Regions from separate parts of the Macrococcus epidermidis genome, predicted to be linked through region 1. Evidence: riboswitches for the same ligand, from Rfam matches in the RefSeq annotation. Region 1 holds a riboswitch; the other holds the start of a gene.
What was found. A riboswitch is a leader RNA that binds a small molecule or an ion and turns the genes downstream of it on or off. The one in region 1 is predicted to bind FMN.
Positions count from the first base shown of each region.

Region 1 (4,409 bases):
CGCTTACAAAGTGACCACCAAGCCTTGTTGTCGGTAATAATGCACGTTCTAAATTTACCTTAGTACCTTGCTTCATATTTCGAAACAACGTAATAGCACGCGTATCTTCTAATATATCCACATTGAAGCTCGAATGATTAAAGGCTGTGACTGTAAGACATACACCGTTTACACTGATAGAATCACCAATGTGCATGTCTTCTATAATACGATTACACTCAATCGTCATAAAGGTAGTATCACCCTGTTTATTTAGTTGTGCTATGACACCAACTTCTTCAATGATGCCTGTAAACATCAACATCATCCTTTCTGTAAATCAGTAATACATCCTGGTCGAAAGTCTTAACAGAGACAAGAGAAAGGTCAGTAATTTCTGACATTTGTGAAGGTTGATCAGTTGTTAAAAACTGATGCTTTGAGGATCCACCTAAAATTTTCGGGGCAATATACTGGTGTATTTCATCAAAAGTTCTGGCAGATACAAACGAACGCATCGTCTGCATACCGCCTTCTATAATTATGCGGTTAATTTTATGTAAATATAAAGCTTCTAAAATGGTTTCAGGATGTAGATCAGTGAGTACAATTACCGTAACACCATCAATCGACTGTTTAGTTGTCGTCACAACGATTAATCGTGATTTATCATAATCATTATTATCTTTGTCATTGATTTCGAATAATCCATTAGAAATAACAACTTTCCTGATCCATTTATCTTTATAGTTTCTACTATCAAGAGTTGGCTGGTCATGTTTATATGTATTGTAGCCTACTAGTATGGCATCGCTGGCATAACGGACACGGTGTGCATGATTTCTTGATGCGTCATTAGTAATCCACTTACTAACGTCACTATCATCTGCTGTCTTTCCATCAAGCGTTACACCCATCTTTAATATCGTATATGGTAATTTGTGCAGCTTCGCTTTAAAAAATGGCTGATAATAGTCGTAAATTTCACTTATATACTCTTGTTCTACTTGTATCCCGTGTGCTTTCATATCATCGATACCAGAGTTTAGTGATTCATCACGTACTGCAAACACAACATGTTTAATACCACTATCAATAATTTTTTGTGTGCATGGCGGTGTCTTGCCAAAATGACTACACGGTTCAAGCGTACAGTAAAGCGTAGCGCCGTCTGCATGCGCACCAGCCATATCCAGTGCATTCACTTCAGCGTGTGCTTCACCTTCCGTAAGATGTGCACCAATACCTACTATTCTGTTATCTTTTACTACAATACAACCTACAGCTGGATTACTGCCTGTTTGACCATCCGTCCATTGAACAAGTTCAAATGCTTTATCTAAATACAAGTTATTATTCATCTCCTATAAAAAAATGCCCAAATCATAAGATTTGGGCATTTGTATTTTAGGTTCAATAAATAAGACCATGATAATAGTATTTGCAGAATTTATGCATCAACAAATAAACCATCAAAATGGCACCTTATTCTTTCTCCCATCCAGACTATACTGTCGGTTTCTGAGTTTCACAGAATCAGCATCAAATATATATTATCAGCTCACGGACTATCACCGCCGGTTGGGAATTTCACCCTGCCCCGAAAGAATAGTTATTAACTTGTCTGTCAATTAAGACAATTTCATCATAGCGAAGATTGTATGAAAAATCAATGCAAATAATTTAATTCATCGAAAAATTTAAAGCGTTTGAGACATAAGTCTAGGCTCTCTTCTTTTTAACAGCTTAAACGGCGGAACAGAAGTTGCCCCTGCGACAAAAACCGAACATAAACTATAAATCAAAGAACAATTTATTAGTTTTGTTCGGTTTTTGCTTGTGGCAGACCACTTCTGTCCCAGTCTCTGAAATTATAATTTAAATTGATTATTCACAATCACTTTACCGTTATGGATTACTTTTTCTGCATGGTTCACTCCATAATGATAAGGGATATATTCATGATTCTTTGCATGCCAGATGACTAGATTCGCTGCATCACCAGCATCGATCGTACCTGCGTCAACACCGATTGCTTTCGCTGCATTAACCGTTACTGCATTCCAGATTTCTTTTGGAGATAATTTCAATTTAAGCGCAGCGATACTCATTACCATCTGTAAATTACTTGTAACACAACTTCCCGGATTATAATCCGTTGCAATCGCAATTGCTCCATTGTTGTCTAACATGCCGCGAGCATCTGCATATTCTTCTTTATTTAAATAAAAAGTTGTTCCTGGTAATAATACAGCTACTGTATCACTATCTTTTAACATCTGTTTACCTTTTTCGCTTGCTGCAACAAGGTGATCAGCACTAATTGCTTCTTCTTCTATCGCTAACTCTAATCCACCTAACGGGTCGATTTCATCTGCATGAATCTTAACAGGTAAACCAGCCGCTTTTGCTGCCTGCATATATTTACGAGACTGATCTATTGTAAATACACCTGTCTCACAGAAAATATCTGCAAAATCTGCAATATCCTTAACTTCCTGTAGATCTTTAATACATTCATCAATAAATGTTTCACTATCTTTATCTTTTGGTACTGCATGCGGTCCAAGATATGTGTGTTTCATATTGATGCCGTATTTCTCCTGAAGACGTTTAGATACACGCAGTTGCTTTAACTCATGTTCTAAAGATAAGCCATATCCACTCTTGCTTTCTACACTTAGTACGCCGTGATGAATCATTCGTAGTAATTCATGCTCAGCTTTCTCGAATAGTTCTTCTTCAGATGCTTCACGCGTAGCTTTCACCGTCGAATGAATTCCGCCACCTTGTTCTAAAATTTCAAGATAAGAAACACCTTGACGCTTTAAACTCATCTCATGTTCACGTGAACCACCATGTACTAAATGTGTATGGGCATCAACAAGTGCAGGAGACACAGTTTTATGCATTCCATCGATCGTCTCTTTAGCCTCAAAGGCTTCGCTAAATTCACCGGCATATATAATCTTGCCATCTTTTATCACAACTGTACCATTTTCAATTACTTTTAGCTCAGCAAGTTCAGCACCTTTAAGCGGCTTTTCTGTCTTCTTTGGTAAGATCAGTTCACTAATATTCTGAATGATGATATCGTTCATTTTCTACATCCTTTCAAATATATATTGATAGCTTAATATCAGTATTAAACTATTTTATTTATCTAACATCGGTACGTTGATACCTTTTTCTTTCGCAACATCAATCGCAATATCGTATCCTGCATCAACGTGTCTCACTACACCCATACCTGGATCAGTTGTTAACACACGTTGTAATCGTTCTTCAGCATTCTTCGTACCATCTGCAACAACAACCATTCCTGCATGTAGCGAGTAACCCATGCCCACACCACCACCATGATGGAATGAAATCCATGATCCACCTGCTGCAGTGTTAATTAAAGCGTTCAATACTGCCCAGTCACCAACTGCATCACTACCATCTTGCATGCTTTCAGTTTCTCGGTTTGGACTTGCAACACTACCTGCATCTAAATGGTCACGACCGATTACGATTGGTGCAGAAATTTCACCTGTCTCAACAAGTTTATTTAATGCTAACCCCATTTTAGCGCGTTCACCATAGCCAAGCCAAGCGATACGAGAAGGCAATCCCTGGAACGCAATCTTCTCACTTGCTAAATCTAACCAGCGCATCAATTTCTTATTATCCGGGAATAGCTTTCTCATCTCTTCATCTGCACGTTCAATATCTTTTGGGTCACCACTTAATGCTGCGAAACGGAAAGGTCCTTTACCTTCACAGAATAGCGGGCGAATGTAAGCAGGAACGAATCCAGGGAAGCTGAATGCATCTTTAACCCCTTCATCAAAAGCAACTTGTCGAATATTGTTTCCGTAATCGAATGCTACAGCACCACGATTTTTGTATTCAAGGATGTATTCCACGTGTTTCGCCATTGATTGCTTCGCTAAACGCACAACTTCTTCAGGATTTGTCTTACGTAACTCAATTGTTTCTTCGAGTGAATAATCTACAGGCACGTAACCATTTAACGGGTCATGTGCTGACGTTTGGTCAGTGACAATATCAACTTTGAAATCTTTTTCGAGTAATGCTTTGTATACATCAACAGCGTTTCCTACTAAACCAATAGATAACGCTTCCCCTTTTGCTTTCGCTTCATTCGCTAAACGAATAGCTTCATCTACGTCATGTGTCTTAACATCACAATAACGTGTTTCGATACGCTTATCAATACGTGATTCATCAACATCGATACCGATCACAACACCGCCGTTCATCGTTACAGCTAAAGGTTGCGCACCACCCATACCACCAAGACCTGCTGTTAATGTGATCGTACCTTTTAAATCACCATTAAAATGCTGGTTTGCAAGTTCACCAAACGTTTCATAAGTCCCTTGAACAATACCTTGAGAACCAATGTAAATCCAGCTTCCTGC
Region 1 covers NZ_CP073819.1:1,834,356-1,838,764, forward strand. Annotated here, with positions in the region: gene KFV12_RS09655 (riboflavin synthase) at 1-298, opposite strand, end outside; gene ribD (bifunctional diaminohydroxyphosphoribosylaminopyrimidine deaminase/5-amino-6-(5-phosphoribosylamino)uracil reductase RibD) at 279-1,328, opposite strand; FMN riboswitch at 1,465-1,591, opposite strand; gene hutI (imidazolonepropionase) at 1,851-3,080, opposite strand; gene hutU (urocanate hydratase) at 3,135-4,409, opposite strand, start outside.

Region 2 (4,409 bases), 360 kb from region 1:
TAATTAAACTGTGGTTAACTATATTATTTATAGTGACTGCAGTTTTAATTATATTATCTGTTTCTTTAATGGGATTCTTTAATTCGTATTTGAAAAGCGAGTCTGGCCATACGCTTAAGCAGCAAGCTGAAAAAGCTGAGCTCGTATTAACGAGTCATCACGATCAAAGCGATGCATTAACTTATGTGAAAGAATTAATAGAAAATCCTGCAGGTATTATTATTGTTCAAAATAAATCGGACTTAGATGTAACATACGATGATCCACTCAAACAGCTAATGGTAGACGAAATCAAAGGAAATGACGCTTTTGATAAAGTTTTTGAGAAAGATGAATATGTTGTAAAAGATATTAAAGTAAATTACCAGGATAACAGACATGAATATATCCTTATCGGATACCCTTCTCAAGCTTTTAATTATAAAGACAGTGGGATATTTATCTATCAGGATACTAATTCAATGGATGATGCACAAAATTATATTACTTTTATTATTTTTATCGTGGCAATGTTATTATTGATACTTACTACTATCTTTGCATTTTTCTTATCCAATAAGATTACAAAACCATTGTTACTGTTAAAGACAGCTGCTTTTAATTTAGCAAGAGGTGAGCGTAACAATAAAATAGCTGTATATTCCAGAGATGAGATTGGTGAATTAGCACTTGCGTTTAATAAGATGGAGCAGGAGATAACATTAAATATCAGTAAAATATCCCAGGAACGTAATTTAAGGGATCGATTAATCAATGCAATGGAAGACGGTGTTTTAAGCTTTAATATGGATCTTGAAAAACAGCTTCAAAACCCGATGGCAGAGAGATTTTTAGATGATATTTCTCAGGAAGACACTGATATTTTAAGTAAACTCGTGAATCAGGTAATGCAATCTGATGAAACAATATATCATGAAATTTCTACATTTAATAAACATTATGTACTCATCATCTCGCCAGTCAAAAATACGACGCAGGGACAAAATAACGGTGCTGTCGCTATCATTCGTGATATGAGTGAAGAGAAAAAGATAGATATGATGAAACAACAGTTTATCGCAAATGTTTCTCATGAATTACGTACGCCAATCCAAATGTTACAAGGGTATACTGAGGCAATATTAGATGGTATTGTGGTCGAAAAAGATGATGTTGATGAATTTTTAAATATTATTCTCGATGAATCTAAACGATTAAACAGATTGGTTAATGAATTAATAAATGTTGCGCGTATTGATGCCGGAGAAACAACGTTAAATAAAGAAATGATGGATATTTCGCCTTTACTTGAAAAAAATATTCAGAACTTTAAGCAGAGTGCTATAGAACATAAAACAACATTACAATTAGATTTACAGCATACAAAAGAGGTAGCAATTGATTATGATAAGATATTCCAGGTTATTACAAACCTTCTGGATAATGCAATGCGTTATACAAAGAGTGGAGACACTATAAAAATTTCAACATATAATGATTCTAGCAACCTGTATATCCAAATATCTGATACGGGTGTCGGTATCGCTAAAGAACATATCAATCATATATTTGAAAGATTTTATAAAGTAGATCAGGCAAGAACACGCGGTAAGCACGGTACTGGTTTAGGTTTATTTATCGTAAAAGCTATCATTGAAAAACATCATGGCGAAATTAATGTTGAAAGTGAGCAGGGTATTGGCACAACATTCACGATTTCAATTCCGTTAGTTGACACGGAGCAGTAGTTTGGTACAATGATTTATGGCAATAGCCAAAATACACATTCATCTTCGGGGTCGGTGAAATTCCGAGCCGGCGGTAAAAGCCCGCGACCTGCATTATGCAGCTGATTTGGTGTAATTCCAAAGCCGACAGTACAGTCTGGATGGGAGAAGATGGAGGTCAGAGTTTCGTCAAGTTAATTTGTCCTCCTGATTCAAAGATGAAGTAAGGAGAATTTATGACAAAATTGAATAGAACTAGAAGTCTGATACTGATCAGTTTATTAAGTGCAATTGCATTCATACTGATGTTTTTAAAAGTACCAGTACCTTTCTTACCACCGTATTTAACGATTGACATCAGTGATTTACCGGCAATTATTGCACTTTTTACTGTTGGACCTGTTGGTGCAGTACTAATTGAGTTCATTAAGAACATACTTAACTTCGTAATGAATATGACTGATCCTGTTGGTCCTGTTGCTAACTTTTTAGCAGGGACGTCGTTTATCATAATACTGTATGTTATTACAAAAGGAAGATTTAATAAGATAATACCAGCATTTATCAGTGCTACAATCGTAATGACGATTGTGATGAGTATTCTGAACTATTTCGTGTTATTACCAATGTATGGCATGATTATGAATTTGAATGATGTTGTCAAGAACATTCAGGTTATCGTAACAGCTGGTATTATTCCTTTTAATATTATTAAAGGATTATTACTGACAATTCTATTCTATATTATTGTTAGACCTTTAGTACCGTTACTTAAAAAACAGATGAAAATTAATGAGTAATCATTAATCGCATAAAACATAACTTGACAAAAAAGCTTGAAGTTCGATTTGAACTTCAAGCTTTTTAATATTATTATTCAAATTTAAGCGCGTCGCCATCGAATGATTCATCTGCAACTTTAATTGAATCAGTGGGACATCCTTCAAATGCATCGATCATATCTTCTTCTAATTCTTCCGGTATTTCCTGAGTTCCTTGGTTATCATCTAAAATAACATAGGCAATACCTTCATCATCATAATCATATATATCAGGTGCTGCTGCACCACAAGCACCGCAAGCGATACATGTATCCATATCAACGATCGTATATTTACCTGCCATATTTTTTCGCCTCCTCACACTTTCATGCTACACTAGTTATAACATACATAACTATTTTAGTGATAGTTAAGCACATTTTCAACAAAAATATTTCAGGGTGACAAAATGAAATCGATTAATCGTTATATAAAGTCGCATTACTTACCAGACAAATCAGTTAAAAGTTTATGGAAATTATTAATTGGTGCAAGAACTCAGCAAACTTATTTCGACGCAGTGATGCAGGATTTATTACCAGTTTATGAATTGTATCCAAATGTTTCATTTGAGGCTGTCACTCGACTCGTTCGTAATGATAGTGAGGAAAATATCAGTCTTAATAATAATCTCAAACTATATCCATATTTTTACTATGCAAGTGAGCTATCTTTTTCTTCATTTGTATTATTGCTTCAAACAGTTTCAGAATATCTCTATCATTCTTCAGACTATTTACCAAGTTCAAATCGTTTATTTATACAACAACATGTTAAGCAACTATTTACGAAAATTAAAAAAGAAGATCAATTTATTCAGTTAGCCCAGGAAGTTGATGATTTATCGCAGTATATCTTTAAATCAACTGGTAGCTGTTATTTTATACATTTTCTGCATGGTCATCAAATAAGACCTGATAGTTATGAACAATTATCTAAACAATTTAACTTAAGTATTGATGAGATAAAATCTCAAATGATCACCGAAAAGAATTTGATGCTTCATGCATTTAAGACGCGTGAATATAAGTTATTAAGTTATTTATATGTCAGAACGCCACTGCATATCAATACGAGTGATACGTATCAGCGATTAATTAATGGCGACTCAATAGATATGATTCAGCGAAATAAATCAGTAAGAATACATACGATACAGGATCATATTATTGAAATATTGATTAAAGACTATCCTCTGGATATTTCAAATCATCTATCAGAACAAGAATATATAACCATCAAAGAAATTATCGAAAACAATCGATACGGGAAACTAAAGACATTGTATGAAATTTCGCCGATAAAGGATTATTTCAAACTAAAAATCGCAATCGTAAAATATAAAATGGAGCAATGCAAATGAATGCAATCAATAAAATTTTACAAGAAACTTTTGGTATAGAAAGCTTACGAGAAAATCAAATTGAAATTGTTCAAAAGATTCTTGAGGGACATGATGTATTAGCGCTTCTTCCGACAGGTTCTGGGAAATCTCTAACTTTCCAATTGCCGATGCTGGTAAATAATAAAAAGACCATAGTCATATCGCCATTAATTGCATTAATGGAAGATCAGGTTATGCAGCTTAAACAAAAAAAGATCAAAGCATGCTGTATACATAGTCAGTTAGATGATATGGACAAACAATTATTACTATCTCGTATTGAGACATATGATTTTATATATTGTTCACCTGAATGGCTGGTTACAAATGGTCTGAATTATTTAAAGCACTATCGTTGCGAAGCAATTGTAATAGATGAGGCACATTGTATCTCTGAATGGGGGTATGAATTCCGCCCCCATTATTTGATGATTGATGAAATTGTGTCTTATTATGATGCACAGGTTATTGCATTAACCGCCACTGCAAATGATCAAG
Region 2 covers NZ_CP073819.1:1,474,423-1,478,831, reverse strand. Annotated here, with positions in the region: gene KFV12_RS07770 (ATP-binding protein) at 1-1,727, shown strand, start outside; FMN riboswitch at 1,765-1,883, shown strand; gene KFV12_RS07765 (ECF transporter S component) at 1,943-2,506, shown strand; gene KFV12_RS07760 (ferredoxin) at 2,580-2,831, opposite strand; gene KFV12_RS07755 (helix-turn-helix domain-containing protein) at 2,937-3,890, shown strand; gene KFV12_RS07750 (RecQ family ATP-dependent DNA helicase) at 3,887-4,409, shown strand, end outside.
Region 2: another riboswitch for FMN. It lies ahead of KFV12_RS07765 (ECF transporter S component); the one in region 1 lies ahead of ribD (bifunctional diaminohydroxyphosphoribosylaminopyrimidine deaminase/5-amino-6-(5-phosphoribosylamino)uracil reductase RibD).